Regions from separate parts of the Roseovarius sp. Pro17 genome, predicted to be linked through region 2. Evidence: riboswitches for the same ligand, from Rfam matches in the RefSeq annotation. Region 2 holds a riboswitch; each other region holds the start of a gene.
The links. A riboswitch is a leader RNA that binds a small molecule or an ion and turns the genes downstream of it on or off. The one in region 2 is predicted to bind cobalamin.
Positions count from the first base shown of each region.

Region 1: it holds a riboswitch for cobalamin, as region 2 does, so the genes downstream of both, U3654_RS05915 (hypothetical protein) here and U3654_RS07585 (TonB-dependent receptor plug domain-containing protein) in region 2, are expected to answer to the same signal.
Region 3: it holds a riboswitch for cobalamin, as region 2 does, so the genes downstream of both, U3654_RS16050 (CbtB domain-containing protein) here and U3654_RS07585 (TonB-dependent receptor plug domain-containing protein) in region 2, are expected to answer to the same signal.

Region 1 covers NZ_CP141179.1:1,217,552-1,222,815, forward strand. Annotated here, with positions in the region: gene U3654_RS05910 (ATP-dependent helicase) at 1-2,020, shown strand, start outside; cobalamin riboswitch at 2,125-2,327, shown strand; gene U3654_RS05915 (hypothetical protein) at 2,430-2,693, shown strand; gene U3654_RS05920 (metal ABC transporter permease) at 2,699-3,493, opposite strand; gene U3654_RS05925 (metal ABC transporter ATP-binding protein) at 3,490-4,254, opposite strand; gene U3654_RS05930 (transcriptional repressor) at 4,251-4,751, opposite strand; gene U3654_RS05935 (zinc ABC transporter substrate-binding protein) at 4,839-5,264, shown strand, end outside.
Region 2 covers NZ_CP141179.1:1,557,242-1,562,505, forward strand. Annotated here, with positions in the region: gene U3654_RS07560 (helicase HerA-like domain-containing protein) at 1-1,475, shown strand, start outside; gene U3654_RS07565 (HU family DNA-binding protein) at 1,561-2,142, shown strand; tRNA gene U3654_RS07570 (tRNA-Val) at 2,161-2,235, shown strand; gene U3654_RS07575 (histidine phosphatase family protein) at 2,265-2,852, shown strand; tRNA gene U3654_RS07580 (tRNA-Val) at 2,966-3,041, shown strand; cobalamin riboswitch at 3,181-3,388, shown strand; gene U3654_RS07585 (TonB-dependent receptor plug domain-containing protein) at 3,526-5,264, shown strand, end outside.
Region 3 covers NZ_CP141179.1:3,323,490-3,328,753, reverse strand. Annotated here, with positions in the region: gene U3654_RS16065 (hypothetical protein) at 1-499, shown strand, start outside; gene U3654_RS16060 (hypothetical protein) at 708-1,214, shown strand; partial or broken gene U3654_RS16055 (transposase domain-containing protein) at 2,318-2,518, opposite strand; cobalamin riboswitch at 2,747-2,973, shown strand; gene U3654_RS16050 (CbtB domain-containing protein) at 3,006-3,188, shown strand; gene U3654_RS16045 (CbtA family protein) at 3,192-3,890, shown strand; gene U3654_RS16040 (hypothetical protein) at 3,887-4,393, shown strand; gene U3654_RS16035 (DUF1636 family protein) at 4,460-4,822, shown strand; gene cobW (cobalamin biosynthesis protein CobW) at 4,819-5,264, shown strand, end outside.

The DNA.
Region 1 (5,264 bases), 340 kb from region 2:
CGCCGAGGCTGGAGCCTACAACGGCAAGGCGGTCGCGCTTTATGAACAATACCAGCGCCGCCTGATCGAGCTGAACGCCGTCGATTTCGGCGATCTGCTGCTGCATGTCGTCGGCATATTTCAGACCCATGACGATATCTTACGAAAATATCAGAGCTGGTTTCGCTACATTCTGGTGGACGAGTATCAGGACACCAACGTCGCACAATACCTCTGGCTGCGCCTGCTGGCGGGTGGTCATAAAAACATCTGCTGCGTCGGCGATGACGATCAGTCGATCTATGGCTGGCGAGGGGCCGAAGTGGGCAATATCCTGCGGTTCGAAAAGGATTTTCCCGGCGCGCATGTGGTCCGGCTGGAACAGAATTACCGCTCGACCCCTCATATCCTCGCGGCTGCATCCGGCGTGATCGCGGGCAACAAGGGGCGTCTGGGCAAGGAGCTGTGGACCGATGTAGAGGAGGGCGAAAAAGTTCGCCTGATCGGTCATTGGGACGGCGACGAAGAGGCACGATGGATCGGCGAGGAAATCGAGGCGATGATTGATGGAAGTTCGAGCTTTGCCATTCACAGACGGAACCCGCGTTCAAAAACAATTACCCAAGAGTTTGAACGACTGGCAAAAAAGGATGCGCTAGGAGGTGTAAAAACACCTGACGAACTCTACGAGAGGTTTCGACTGCAAAATAGTCCTTTACGTGAATATAAGACCCGCAAGTTGATGTTAGATCTATCAGATCGCATCAACAACAATGAACCTCTTGATCCTGCGTTTCATTATTTTAGCCATGAAGAAATCGTCATCCTCGTGCGTGCCTCGCACCAGATGCGCGCCTTCGAGGACCGTTTCCTGACCATCGGCCTGCCATACCGCGTCATCGGTGGCCCACGTTTCTACGAGCGGCTCGAGATCCGCGATGCCATGGCTTATTTCCGCTGCGTCACCAGCCCCAGCGACGATCTGGCGTTCGAGCGGATCGTGAACACGCCCAAGCGCGGGCTGGGCGACAAGGCGCAACAGAAAATCCAGGTGATTGCGCGCGAAAACGGCGTGCCGCTGATCGAGGGCGCGCGTATCCTGCTGGAGGAAAAGGGCCTTGGCGGCAAGGGGGCCAAGGAGCTTGCGACGCTGCTGGACGGCCTTGCCCGCTGGGGACGAATGACAGGTGACGCCGGGGTCAGCCATATAGAACTGGCCGGAATCATCCTAGACGAATCCGGCTACACCGAGATGTGGCAAAACGACAAGACCCCTGAGGCGCCGGGGCGGTTGGAGAACCTCAAGGAACTGGTCAAAGCGCTTGAAAACTTCGAAAACCTCACCGGGTTTCTCGAACATGTCAGCCTCATCATGGACAACGAGAGCGACAATGAGGGCGAGAAAGTCAGCATCATGACGCTCCATGCCTCCAAGGGTCTGGAATTTCCCGCCGTGTTCCTGCCGGGATGGGAGGATGGTCTGTTCCCCTCGCAACGCTCAATGGACGAGAGCGGCCTCAAGGGCGTCGAAGAGGAACGCCGCCTTGCCTATGTCGGCATCACCCGCGCCGAAGAGGTTTGCACGATCTCTTTTGCTGGCAACCGCCGCGTTTTCGGCCAGTGGCAATCGTCGCTGCCGTCCCGCTTTATCGACGAACTGCCCGAGGATCACGTTGATGTGCTGACGCCGCCGGGCCTTTATGGCGGCGGATATGGCGCGGCGGGAACGGGCGGCGACTTGCAGAACAGCATTGATGCCAAAGTGGCTGACGCGAACGTCTACAACTCCCCCGGTTGGAAACGCATGCAATCGCGCGCCAGCCAGCGCCCAACTGTCCAGCCGCGCGAATCGACATCGCCCGTGATCGACATGGCTGCCACCTCGTCCCATACTGTGGGCGACCGGGTGTTCCACCAGAAGTTCGGCTATGGCGAAATCATCGGAATCGAAGGTGATAAGCTGGAAATCGCCTTTGACAAGGCCGGCACCAAAAAGGTCGTCGCGCGCTTTGTCACCAGCCCGGACGACGTGCCGTTTTAGGGATTGCGCCATGAATTTTCTGGCTAGAAATATCCCCGCCGGAGGCTAGAAATTTCTTTTGACGATACGCCTGCGATGAATCGTTGTGCGCGAATTTCGAATCCGTCACAGTAGAGATCCAAGGTGCCGCATCTCGACGCGGAGAATTGGGAAGCCGGTGAAATTCCGGCACTGCCCCCGCAACGGTAAGGGTGGGCGAGACGGCACAACGCCACTGGGCCAAATGGTCTGGGAAGGATGCCGGATCATGGGCCGAACAGGCCCGGCCCCTCAAGTCCGGAAACCAGCCTTGGATAGACGTCAAACCGCGGGGGGCGGTGCGGGCGCTGTCGGCGGCGATCCCTGCTACGGCCCTTGCGCATTCCTCTGCCCCATCCGGCCCGGGGTGCGGCCGAGGAGAAGACAGAAGATGAACGTGACACAGATCCTCAGCGGGCTGGAACGTAGCGATGCGACAGGCCCCGATGCCGACGCCGCAGGGCGCATGGGCTTTCTCGAATGGGCATTCACATTGCCGGGCGCTGCGACGCCCGAAGCGGCGCGGCAGGCATTGGCCGATGCCCCATCTCAGGCAGAAAGCGCAGCGGCGCAGGCCTTCGTTCAGTTCCTGCATCAGGCCACGGCGCATGTGGCACGCCCCGCGCGCCGGGGTCGTGCCGCCCGATTTCACTGATTGGGTTATCCGCGCTGAATGCGGGCCGCGATGTTTGAGAGAGCGAACATCACCGCGCTGACGCAGACGATGGTCGGGCCGGTCGGCGTGTCCAATGAATAGGACGCACGCAACCCGGCCCACGCCGCCACCATTGCGAGGATGGTTGCCGCTACAGCCATGCCCTCGGGCGTGCGCGAAAACGGGCGGGCGGTCGCGGCGGGAATGATCAACAACGCCGTGATCAGCAGCGCGCCGACCACTTTGATCGCCACGGCGACCACTATGGCGAGAGCGACCGTAAGGATGAGTTCTTCGCGCTTTGGGTCGATCCCGGCGGCGCGGGCGAGGTCGGGATCAAGGGTGGCGGTCAGCAGCGCCGACCAACGCCAGCCGACGAGGGCCAGCACCAGCGCCGCGCCGCCCCAAATCACGCCCAAATCGCCGCGCGACACCGACAGGATATCGCCAAAGAGAAATGCCATGACGTCAATGCGCACCCCGTCCAGAAACGACACGCCCACCAGCCCAAAGGCCAGCGCCGAATGCGCCAGAACGCCCAGCACCGTGTCCATCGCCCGTCCGCGTGCCGACAGGGCCGTGACCAGCGTTGCCATCGCCAGCGCCACCACCAGCGCCCCGACAAATATCGGCAGCGACAGCGCCAGCGACAACGCGACGCCGAGGATCGCGGCATGGGCGGTCGCATCGCCAAAATAGGCCATGCGTCGCCACACCACAAAACAGCCCAGCGGCGCGGCGGCCAACGCCGTGCCGATCCCGGCCAATGCGGCGCGTGTCATGAAATCGTCGAGGATCATTGGCGTGTCTCGGCTTTATCGTTGTTGTGATCATGCCCGCAATCGTCGCCATGGACGTGGTCGTGATGGTGGCGATATAGGGCCAGCGCGCCTTGCGTGCCCTCGCCAAAGAGGGCGCGATAGACGGGCGCCTCGGCCACCACTTCGGGCGTGCCTTCGCAGCAGATATGACCGTTGAGGCAGATCACGCGGTCAGACGCGCTCATCACCACGTGCAAATCGTGGCTGACCATCAGCACGGCGCAGCCGGTCTCGCGGCGCACATCCTCGATCCGGCGATAAAATGAGGCGGCACCGGGCTGATCCAGCCCTGCCGCGCCTTCGTCGAGCATCAAAAGATTAGGCCGCCCCAGCAGCGCACGCGCCAGTAACACGCGCTGAAACTGACCGCCCGACAGATCCGCCATTGGGCGGTCGCCAATATCGGGCACGCCTGCGCGCTCCAGCGCCTCGCGGGCCTCAGTGCGCGTCACACGTCGGGGCAAACCCAGAAAGCGCGCCACGGTGATCGGTAGCGCGGCGTCCAGCACCAGCCGCTGTGGCACATACCCAAGACGCAGATCCGCCCGGCGGGTTATCTGTCCCGCATTGGGGCGCGCGCCACCCAACAGCGCGCGCAGCAGCGTCGATTTGCCCGATCCATTCGGGCCGACGATGGTCACGATTTCGCCCGGTGCGATGCTAAAATCGACATTTTCCAACACGGTGGTGCCACCATACCGAACGCTCAGGCCACGGGCCTCAATCAGCGGAACCGTCACGCGGACGCCTCGCCTGAGGTAGCCGGCCCTTCAATGCAGCCGGGACAGAGCCCCTCGGCCTCGCGCACTGTGCGCTCAATGACGAAACCGGCGCGCCGCGCCGCGCGCGCCAGTTCGCTTGCGTTGGGATCGGTTTCGGCTTCGACGACGCGCTTGCAGGTGCGGCAGATCAGGAAGGCGGGCGCATGCTGCCCCTCGGCATGCGAGCAGGCGATGAACGCATTTAACCGCTCGATCCTGTGAGCAAAGCCATGCGTGACCAGAAAATCGAGCGCGCGATAGGCGACGGGCGGCTGCGATCCCAGCCCCTCGGCGCTTAACACATTCAGGATGTCGTAGGCACCTTGGGCCTTATGTTCGCTCAGCAGAATCTCCAATACTCGGCGACGGACCGGAGTGAAATGCAGACCGTTTTCGGCGCAATGACGCTCGGCTGCGGCGAGGCCCGCTTTGATGCAGCCTTGGTGATCATGTGTGTTGAACGCTCTGATCGGCATGGGAGGCAACCTCGGATTTCGGCTTGAGATGTTATAGTATATCATGTAGTGGGATGTTGTAATGTTATATAATCACATGAGGCAATCATGTCCATCCGCGACGTTATTCTTGCCGCCATTCTGCTGTCATCGACATGCGTCGCCTCGGCCAAGGCGGACGTGCCGAATGTCGCCACCGACATCGCGCCGGTCCACTCGCTGGTCGCGCAGGTGATGGAGGGGTTGGGGGCGCCGGGGCAGGTGGTGCGGCCCGGCGCGTCGCCCCACGGCTACGCCATGCGACCATCCGAGGCACGCATTCTGCAAGAGGCAGATGTGGTTTTTTGGATTGGGCCTCAGCTGACGCCGTGGTTGGGGGGCGCGATAGCCAATCTGGCCCCGCAGGCCCCTGTGACTGCACTGCTGGACGCACGGGGAACTACGCTGCTGGAATTTCGCACTGGCGTACAGTTTGCGGCAGATGATCATGAGCATGAGCATGAGAGCGGGCGTGGGGATCAAGAGAGCGCGCAA
Region 2 (5,264 bases):
ACGCCAATCGGCACGGCCTGATCGCGGGCGCGACCGGAACAGGCAAGACCGTGACGCTTCAGATCCTCGCCGAAGGGTTTTCCGCCGCCGGCGTTCCGGTGTTCCTATCGGACGTCAAGGGCGACCTGTCGGGCCTTGCGCAAGCGGGCAGCGAGGGATTCAAGCTCCACGATGCCTTCGCCAGCCGCGCGGCCACGATTGGGCTGGACGACTATAGCTATGCGGCCTTTCCCGTTACCTTCTGGGATCTCTTCGGTGTTGCAGGCCATCCGGTACGCACCACTCTGGCCGAAATGGGGCCGCTCCTGCTGAGCCGCCTGATGGAGCTGAGCGAGGCGCAGGAAGGCATCATGAACATCGCCTTTCGCGTTGCGGACGAAGAGGGAATGCCGCTGCTGGATCTCAAGGATCTGCAATCTCTGCTAGTCTGGGTCGGCGAGAACCGTGATACCCTGTCGCTGCGCTATGGCAACGTGTCGATCCAGTCGGTCGGCGCGATCCAGCGCCAGTTGATGGTCTTGGAAAATCAGGGTGGCACGCAGCTGTTCGGCGAACCTGCACTGGACCTCGCGGACCTCATGCATGTCGGTGCGGACGGGCGCGGTCAGATCAACATCCTCGCTGCCGACAAGCTGATGGGCGCGCCGCGGCTCTATGCCACCTTCCTCTTATGGCTGCTAAGCGAGCTGTTCGAGACGCTTCCCGAAGTCGGCGATCCCGACAAGCCCAAGCTGGTCTTTTTCTTTGATGAGGCGCATCTTTTATTCGATGACGCGCCCAAGGCGCTGGTCGACAAGGTCGAGCAGGTCGCGCGCCTCATCCGCTCCAAGGGGGTCGGCGTCTATTTCATCACGCAAAACCCCGACGACGTCCCCGAGGATATCCTTGGCCAGTTGGGCAATCGGTTCCAGCACGCGCTGCGCGCCTTTACCGCGCGCGACCGCAAGGCGCTCAGCCGCGCGGCGGAAACCTATCGCCCGAATGAGAGGTTCTCGACTGTCGATGCCATCCGCGACGTCGGCGTTGGCGAGGCGGTGACCTCCATGCTGGAGGACAAGGGCGTGCCCGGCATCGTCGAGCGTAGTTTGATCCGCCCGCCATCCTCGAAACTAGGGCCGATAGATGATGCCGCCCGCCGCGCCGCCATGCAGGCCTCGCCGGTGGCGGGCAAATACGACACGCTGATCGACCGCAAATCAGCCTATGAGATCCTCAAGGGCCGCTCGGATCAGGCCGCTGCCGAAGCCGCCCGCGCCGAAGAAGCCGCAGAAGAGCAATCCGTCGCCGAGCGTGAATTTAACGCAGGCCGCCGCTATTCCGGCGCACGGGTCGAGCGTTCGACCGCGCAGCCGCGCAAGGGGACCGCGGGCAGCTTTGGCGAGGCGATCACTGGCGCGGTTCTCAAGGAGTTGAAAGGCACGACCGGACGACACATCGTGCGCGGCATCCTTGGCGGTCTGTTCAAGGGCCGCTAGCCGCATCGGTCGCAACTGGCACTGGCAAAATCTGCGCCATGTGGCTAACCTGTCGTCAAGCAGAAAACAAAAAGGGGCGGCCACAATGGCAAGCAGCAAATCGACAGGCGACAAGACGAAAACCAAAGGCCAGAAGCCCAGCCGCGCCAGCGCCATGCCACCCAAGCCACCCGCGCCGCCGCGCGCGCAGGGCGGCCCGACGACGCTGGTGCCGAAACCGCCGCTGGTGGGCGGCCATCACGCCAATAACCCTGAAAAGCGCGGTAGCGCAGGAGGTCTGGGCGCAGGTCCGCAGGATTCTGGCGCAACGGATGCGGTGCTTGCAGACGACGACGGCAATATCCCCCTCAAAAAGCAGGAGTTGATAGCGCAGGTTGTCGCACGCTCGGACGTGGCGAAAAAGCACGCCAAACCGGTGATCGAAGCGATGCTTGCCGTGCTGGGCGATGCCCTGTCCGAAGGTCGCGATCTGAACCTGCAACCCATGGGCAAAATCAAGCGTAAACGCATCAAGGACACCGATAAAGCGCGCATCATCGTCGCGAATATCCGCCAATCCAAGGCCGCTGGTGCGGGCTCTGCCACAGGCGCCCCGCCGTTGCCCGGCAGCACGCCCGGCAGCATGATCGCACCAGCCAAAGAAGCGGTTGCAGACAGCGAAGAGTGACGCTAAAAAATGGCCCAAGGGTGATTAGCTCAGTGGTAGAGCGCTTCGTTCACATCGAAGATGTCAGGAGTTCAAATCTCTTATCACCCACCATTTTCCAACTATTTGCAACGGCCTAATCTATGCCCAAAGCACATGTTCCGAACTGGCCAGACATCTGGTTTCTGCGTCATGGCCAGACTGAATGGAACCTTGCCGGGCGCATTCAGGGTCGGCTGGATTCGCCTCTGACCGCGCTGGGGCGCGCGCAGGCCAATAGCCAGGCGGCACTGATCGCAGACATTGCTGCGCGCGTCGCGACGGGGCCGGGCAACATCTATGTCTCTCCCCTCGGGCGCGCGCGCGAGACTGCCGCGCTGGCGTTGCCAGAATATGATGCGGTCATCGATCCGCGCCTTGCCGAGATCGACACGGGCGCTTGGGAGGGGTTGGCGAAGGCGGACCTGCCGCAAGGTTCCAGTGATCTGCTGACCTACGCCGCAGCCCCCGACGGCGAAGGGCTGGAGGAGCTGATCGGGCGGGTGCGCGGCTTTGCAGAAGAGCTTGCCGGACCCAGCATCATCGTTGCGCATGGCCTTTGGGGGCAGGTCCTGCGCGGTCTGGCCAAGGGCCTGCCGCAGCAGAACATGGGCGCGCAGGATAATCGTCAAGGCTGCGTCTATCACCTGAGCAATGGGAGCGAGGACGTGCTAGGAAATTTTACCGGATAACCGGATAATCTCAGCGTAATCAAAGGCTTGCGGTGCGATCCAGATTATCCACCCGCCACGCGCTGTTCACCGCCTCTTGCCAGTGCGCGACAATGGCGTTAGAGCGGCGGCGAGGGTGATTAGCTCAGTTGGTAGAGCGCTTCGTTTACACCGAAGATGTCGGGAGTTCGAGTCTCTCATCACCCACCATAATTACCGGCCTTTTCAAAGTATTGCGATGTGCTCTTGATATGAGTTCTGTCGCCTTGCACGCGGCATCCCCCACCAAACCTCCATCATGAATTTAGCGCATCGGGATTTTCCCTCTTTCCCGCATGCCGCACCTGCGCTAGTCAGGCGTTACTTCGGTCCGGGCGCTCACACGTCTGGATAATAGGGAACGCGGTGAGGTGCCTTGCACCAACTCCGTGACTGCCCCCGCAACTGTAGGCGGTGAGCGAAGCCGGATACACGTCACTGCCGCAACGCGCGGCGGGAAGGCCCGGCCCAGCGTTGACCCGCAAGTCAGGAGACCTGCCGAGGTGTTCACCCTGTCCGGACGCGGGGAGCGTCACGGTCAACGGATTCTTCCGGTGTGGTGGCATTCTCGCCGCCTGCGGAAGGGTCAAAACGTCTCTTTCGCATGCATATCCAACACCTGCATCGCCCGCATCGGGCGAGTCCGGAGACGCATATGAAACGTGTTTTACTGACCACCACCATCCTCACCGGCGCGCTCAGCGCCACCGCCGCCACAGCACAGCAAACCTACGACCTCGGCACGATCGTGCTGTCGTCCAGCCTCAGCCCGGTCGAGAGGGGCCGCACCGGCGCCACTGTCGAAGTGCTGGAGGGCGAGCAAGCAGGCGGCAACGACACCTCCGTCATCAACCGCCTCGATCGTCTGCCCGGTGTTAGTTCTACGTCCAATGGCGGCCTCGGCAACTTGGGTACGATCCAGATTCGCGGCCTGCCGGCGCGCTATGTAGGCGTGCGGATCAACGGAATCGACGTGGCCGATCCGTCGAACACGCAAAACCAGTTTAACTTTGGCGGTCTTACCGCTTCGGGGATTGGCCGGATCGAAGTTCTGAAAGGGTCACAATCGGCGCTCTATGGGTCCGAGGCAATTGCTGGTGTCGTCGATATCACGACGTATCGCCCTGAAAAACTGGGGTTCTCGGGACAGGCTCAAGCCGAGGGTGGCAGTTTTGGCACTTATTCCGGGACGCTCAGCGGCGGCTATCGCTCTGAACGCGGCTATATCGCGCTGAGCTATGGCCACGTCCAGACCGACGGCATTTCGGCGCAGGCGTTCAACACGGAGAAGGACGGTTTCGAGCAGACCACCGTCGACATGACCGGTGAATATGACGTCACCGAAACGCTGACCATCGGCGGCGCGTTACACTACCGCGACGGTGAAATTGACATCGACCGTAGTCGGTTCACCAATGATGCCAGTGGCATCAACTATTATACCGAGCAGGGCGCGCGCATTTTTGCCACGCTACAATCTGGCGCGGTGACGCATACGCTGAGCTACAGCTATTTCGATATTGACCGTGACGATCCAACCGGTTTCACCACCACCTTCACCGGCGAGCGGCACAACATCGCCTATCTCGGCAGTGCCGAGTTGGGTGGGCGCACAGTGCTAAACTTCGGCATTGATCATACCGAAGAAAAATTCACCTCTGGCCCCGCGCGTGGATCCGAGGATGACACCGCCCTTCAGGCCGAACTGCTAGTGGCTGCGAGCGACCGGGTCGATATCTCGGCCGCGCTGCGCTACGACGACGATTCCAGTTTTGGCGGCAAGACGACGGGCCGTCTAGCTGCGGTCTGGCGTCCGGTCGAAGATATCGCATTCCGCGCGGTGATCGGCACCGGCTATCGTGCGCCATCGCTTTACGAGCGGTTCGGCCCCTTCGGCCTTGCCACGTTAACGCCAGAGGAGAGCCGCAGCTACGAAATGGGCGTCGAAAAGACGTTCGGCGATCTTGGCTATGCCAAAGCGACAGTCTTCTATACCGAAATTGACGATTTGATCGAATTCGCGGGCGCCTCTTACAATCAGGTGCCGGGCACGACGAAATCACGGGGTTTCGAGCTGTCGGGCGAATATGCGCTGAATGCGGCGGTCTCGGTTTTCGGGGCCTATACCTATACGAACGCAACGACCGACGGCGCTCGGTTGGCCCGCACGCCCAAACATGACCTCGTCGTTGGGGTGCAGAGCGATTTCACCGACCGTTTCTCGGGCTATGTTGATGTGCGCCATGTCGCCGACGTGGAGCCGTCTGCGTTTTCGCCCGTGGGCAACAAGGTGGGTGCCTACACGCTGGTCGGCGCTGGCGTCAGCTATGACGTAAGCCCGAACGCCCAGCTTTACCTGCGTCTCGAAAACCTCTTTGACGAGGATTACGAGAC
Region 3 (5,264 bases), 1.8 Mb from region 2:
GGATGTCCAGCAGATCATCCCGCTCCCGGAGATGGCGGAATACCAGGTCCGGGTCACCGAGAAGAAGCGCAAGGAGCGCGAGGCGCGCTCGGACACCCGCAACTGGACCAGCTACGATGTCAGTCTCGGTGGAAATAAGCTATCTGCGCTGCGGAAGCGGCACGCCATTTATCAGACGTTCCGCCATCTCGTGGAGCACGGCATCGCCCCGGAGAAGATCGCCGAACAGTGCGGCCCGCGGGCCAATCGGGCGCTCGTGTCAGTCGATGGGGACGTGAACGCGGAAGACTTCTATCGTCTCGCGAAAGAGGCGCGGGCGAAGGAGGGGCGCAGCTTCGACCCGACCCGATACTTCTGCGGTAACGAAGAACTCGTCCACTTCGGCGGCAGGACATACGCTTTCCTCAACCAATGGGGCGAGTCGGACTGGAAGCAAGCCATAGTCAATCTGCGCGAGGTATTCTCCGATAAGGAGATCGAGTTCACGCCATCCGAATAGCGGCCCCAATCGTCTGCTTCTTCCACTGATCGAATTGCGGTCCTTATTTTTTTGCGACAGCTGCGGCGAACGTCCGGTTTGACGGGCCGCGCCGCAGCATAATTTTCAGTGACTGCAGTCTCCTCCGGGCCGCCAACACCATCCAATAATCGTCTTGCAATGTAATCGCTTGTTTCCCACCTTTGAAGTGCTTCAACTCAGGAGACTTATGATGAGCGCACGTTTATCGAAAGCAATCAGGATAGGCGATGCCGCAAAGGCGGTCTTCCGAAAGACAAAGATGTTTCCAGGCCAGCGCTTTGAAGAGCATGAAGACTGGTGCGAGCGCGAACATGTCGGAGTCGAACCGATGCTGTTAGCTCTTTCGATGGAGTTGGCGCTCAAAGCGTGGTTCGTTTTTGACTACGATGATCCCAAGGTTATCAAGTCGCATAACCTCGAAAAGCTGTTTGACAGCTTGTTGCCAGAGAGTCAGCGGAAACTCGAAGTGGAATTCAAGAGATCAGTTGCTCCACGGCATCCTAGTGCATTCTACATCGACTACAGTATTCGCGACATTCTTTCCCAGCACAAAGATGCATTCATCGATTGGCGCTATCTCCATGAGGCAAAGAAATCGATGATGTTTGACCAGAGTGCTTTTGAAGCGACGCTGGAGATGGTTCTCCGGGAGTTCAGAAAAAGATACCGCACTGAAAATGTGAACCCGCTTTGACCGTCTTGAAAGATGCCTGCTTTTTGGGAAGCTGCAGTGCAGCGTCAGAGAAATTGGCGCACCGGGGGGCGTGGGCCGAAAGCGATTATAATCAACGCATCAACGATCAGTTTACATCAACGCCACATCAACCTGCGACTGCGCGTTTCAGACTGATTTTGCGGCTGAATGCATGTGAATGTTTTTGATTGCGGAGCGAATAAACTTGTCGAAACAAACGCATATCGCATAAGTGGCTGTTATCGTTAAGCTATTGGAATCGCGGGTATTTCGGCTCATAACCTGAAGGTCGTAGGTTCAAATCCTACTCCCGCAACCAAATTACTACACGATATCAAATGCTTAAAGCCCGACCTAATCAGTCGGGCTTTTGCTTGTGCGGTTTACATCAACGCCACATCAACACCGGACCAGAAAAACCGCACCAGCGTGCATAAGCGGGCAGCGACAGGCCACCGCGTGCAAAAAAACGCGACTTGTGGTTTGCTGGAACCGATTACCGCCATATAACGCTTACCGATTTGCAACCGGCCCTGCGAAAAAAACCGTGGCAGCATCGCGCCATGATCTCCTTCCGCCTCACTTCCGATAACCATCCCGACACGCGCGGTGCGTCACGCGGCTGGCCGGGTAGCGTTTCGGACTGGCTTGACCAGTGCTGGATGACCCGGTGACCCTGACGCGGTACTCTTCGGCCATGGCGTGCGATGATGCAGTGTGGCGTTATCAGATGCGTGGAATTTCCCGCGGCCGATTGAAGACGCAACCTTGTGAAACAAATCGGGCCTATCTCTAGGCGGTCCCGCCGCATATTACTTTACGGGGGTTATATCCGACCTGTCCGTCCAGATCATCCGCAAGCCCGTGCCTGGTCCCGCGTCACGGCGTAATCCGCCAGCCAGTCGATCATCATCGCGCCCTCAGGTGACGCTTCAATCTCGTCGGCCATCCCTGACTGTTCGGCTCGGCTGTACTCCATCAATGGCGGGCGGACGCTCTGGCGAACATCAGAACCACTGTGCAGGCGCCGAGCGAGAGCATCGCGGTCCCGAGGGCGGCAGCTGGCGGCGTCCACACACGTCCCGTCTGACTGTTGTTGACACTTATTCCGCCGCCCAGTCCCACGGCATGAGGTCGTCGCGGCGGGGCATCTTGTGATCTGCGACGCGGTCGAGCACTCAGTGAAGACAAACCTCTGGGTCGACGCTGTTCATGCGCGCGGTTTCGATAAGCGTGTAGGCGATGGCTGCGACTTTACCGCCGTCCTTTTGCCCCATGAAGAGATAATTCTTGCGACCGAAGGTTGGCAAGCGGCACGCCGCCTTCGGCCTGCCGTAGCATCGAGATGACCTGCGCGGTCGTGTTTCTGCTCGTTTTCAATCAGTATCTCCTCATGCGTCTTGCCAAACAAGTTTTGCTAATGAAGCACCTTACTTCCGGGAAGATTGCACACCTTACCACCGGAAATTCCTTGTGAAACAGTCTGGCTTCGCGACACAGCGAAAATCGTATTGCCTATGCGAAACCAAACTGGTTATATGAGCAGGCTTGGTGTTCCGAAAAGCGCAGAAATGTGTGGAACCTAACAGGGAATTCAGTAAGGGCAGCCGCCCGAAGCTGGAGCCGCCCCCGCGACTGTAAGCGGTGAGCTGTTGCCCCTCATGCCACTTGCCAAACCCGACGACGGGTGCGGTGGGGAAGGCGGGCAAACAGCCACGACCCGCGAGCCAGGAGACCTGCCAAGCACGATTGAAACGCGATGCCGTCGGGTGGACGGTAAGGAGAGCTACAATGACTACACTGACCCAAGTTCAGGGCCAATCCCATGGCAAGTTGCGCGCTGATATATTGCCCGCGCTTTTCGCGGCAGTTCTGGGACTGGCGATTATTACCCTGACAGGCCACGTTCAGGCCTCGGCGTTGCATGACGCCGCCCACGATGTGCGTCACGCCACCGGCTTTCCCTGCCACTAACGGATGTTCTCTAAATTTTTGACCAGCGCGTTGTTCGCTGGTGCTGTAGCTGGCTTGATTGCCGGTCTGCTACAGTTGGCATTCGTGCAGCCTGTTTTGCTGCATGCGGAGCTTTATGAGCGTGGAGAACTGTTGCATTTCGGGGCCGATCCGGTCACCGCGCATCCGGTGTTGCCGGGGTTTGATGCGGTTCGTGACGGGCTGAGCGTGATCTTCACGATGCTGACCTATACGGGCTATGGCTTGCTCCTGCTGGCGATGATGTCAGTGGCCGAGGGGCGCGGCGCGCAGATAGATGGGCGCATGGGGATGATCTGGGGCATTGCGGGCTTCGTCACATTCCACCTTGCCCCGGCCTTTACGCTTGCGCCCGAGGTTCCGGGCGTGGCGGCGGCAGAGGTGGGTGCGAGGCAGGTCTGGTGGTTTGCCACGGTCGTGTCGGCGGGGGTGGCGCTGTGGCTGCTTGCGTTTGCGCGCAATTGGGCGCTTCGGGGTCTGGCCGTGGTCTTGCTGGCAGCACCTCATTTGATCGGCGCGCCAGAGCCGGACAGCTTTAGTGGTACAGTGCCACCAGAAATCGCTGCCCTCTTCGCGGCGCGGGCCTTGGGCGTCGGTTTGGCCGCGTGGGTGTTGCTGGGCGCCTTCGCCGGTTATTTTTGGCGGCGGGAGGAGGCGCACGACACAGCGAGAGTCGGCGCATGAACAGGGCGCTTGGTCTTTTCGCCATCGGACTGGTGTTCGGTGGCGGAATAGGCTTCACGCTTGCTGCGGGCAGTGGGGTCACTTTTGATGGGCACGATCACGGTTATGCTGCTGTGCATGGCGGCATGACTAAGGGCCACAGCGGCAGCGCGCATGATATCGCGCACACCACTGCGCTTGAGGTGCCCGCACTCGATGCGCCCGAAATTGCAATTGAGCTGACCCGCGATCCGATCGAGGGCTACAACCTTCAGGTTCATACCGGAAACTTCACCTTCACGCCCCGGGCCGTCGGCCTGGTGGATGTGCCGGGCGAGGGGCATGCGCATGTTTATGTCAACGGTGAAAAGCTGGGCCGTCTTTATGGCGCATGGATGCATCTTCCACGTCTGCCGCAAGGCGAGGTGATCGTTTTAGTCACGCTGAACAGTAACACCCACGGCCCGCTTGCCGTGGACGGGACGCCAATTGCCGCCATCACGACGCTTTTCGTTGAGGAGTGACCGTTGCGTCAGCGAATACCGGAAGCCCGCCATGCGCCTTTTGATCTCCAGAAAGGAGACCCGCCAATGACCGCTACCTTGCATGTCTGCATGACTTGCCGCGCTGGCGAGGTGCCACAGGACGATGCGCCACGCCCCGGCGCATTGCTGCACGCAGCCTTGACCGAGGCAGGTGCGCCGGAAGGGGTGCAGATCGTGCCGGTTGAATGCCTGTCGGCCTGTTCACAAGGGGCGACTGTTGCACTGTCGTCGCCCGGAAAATGGACCTACGTCTATGGACGGCTGAGCCGTGCCGACAGTGTCGAAATCCTTGCAGGTGCCGCCGCTTATGCCGCCTCCGCCGATGGCCTTGTGCCGTGGCGTGAACGCCCCGTGATTTTCCGCAAGCAAAGCCTTGCCCGTATTCCCCCGATGGAGGCCCCCAAATGACCGACCTTGCCAAAATCCCCGTGACCGTGATCACCGGCTTTCTCGGCTCGGGCAAAACTACGCTGATCCGCCACCTGATGACCCATTCAAAGGGGCGTCGCTTGGCTGTGCTGGTCAACGAATTCGGCACCGTCGGCGTCGACGGCGACATTTTGACATCCTGTGCGGATGAGGATTGCCCTGCGGAAAACATTGTGGAACTGGCCAACGGCTGCATTTGCTGCACCGTAGCCGACGATTTCATTCCCACAATCGAGGCGCTGATGGCGATGCCGGTGCGTCCCGACCATATTCTGATCGAAACCTCGGGGCTGGCTCTGCCAAAACCCTTGCTCAAGGCCTTTGACTGGCCGGCGATCCGCTCGAAGATCACCGTGGATGGCGTGATCGCGCTGGCTGATGCCGAAGCGGTTGCCGCCGGCCGGTTTGCTTCTGATGTCGC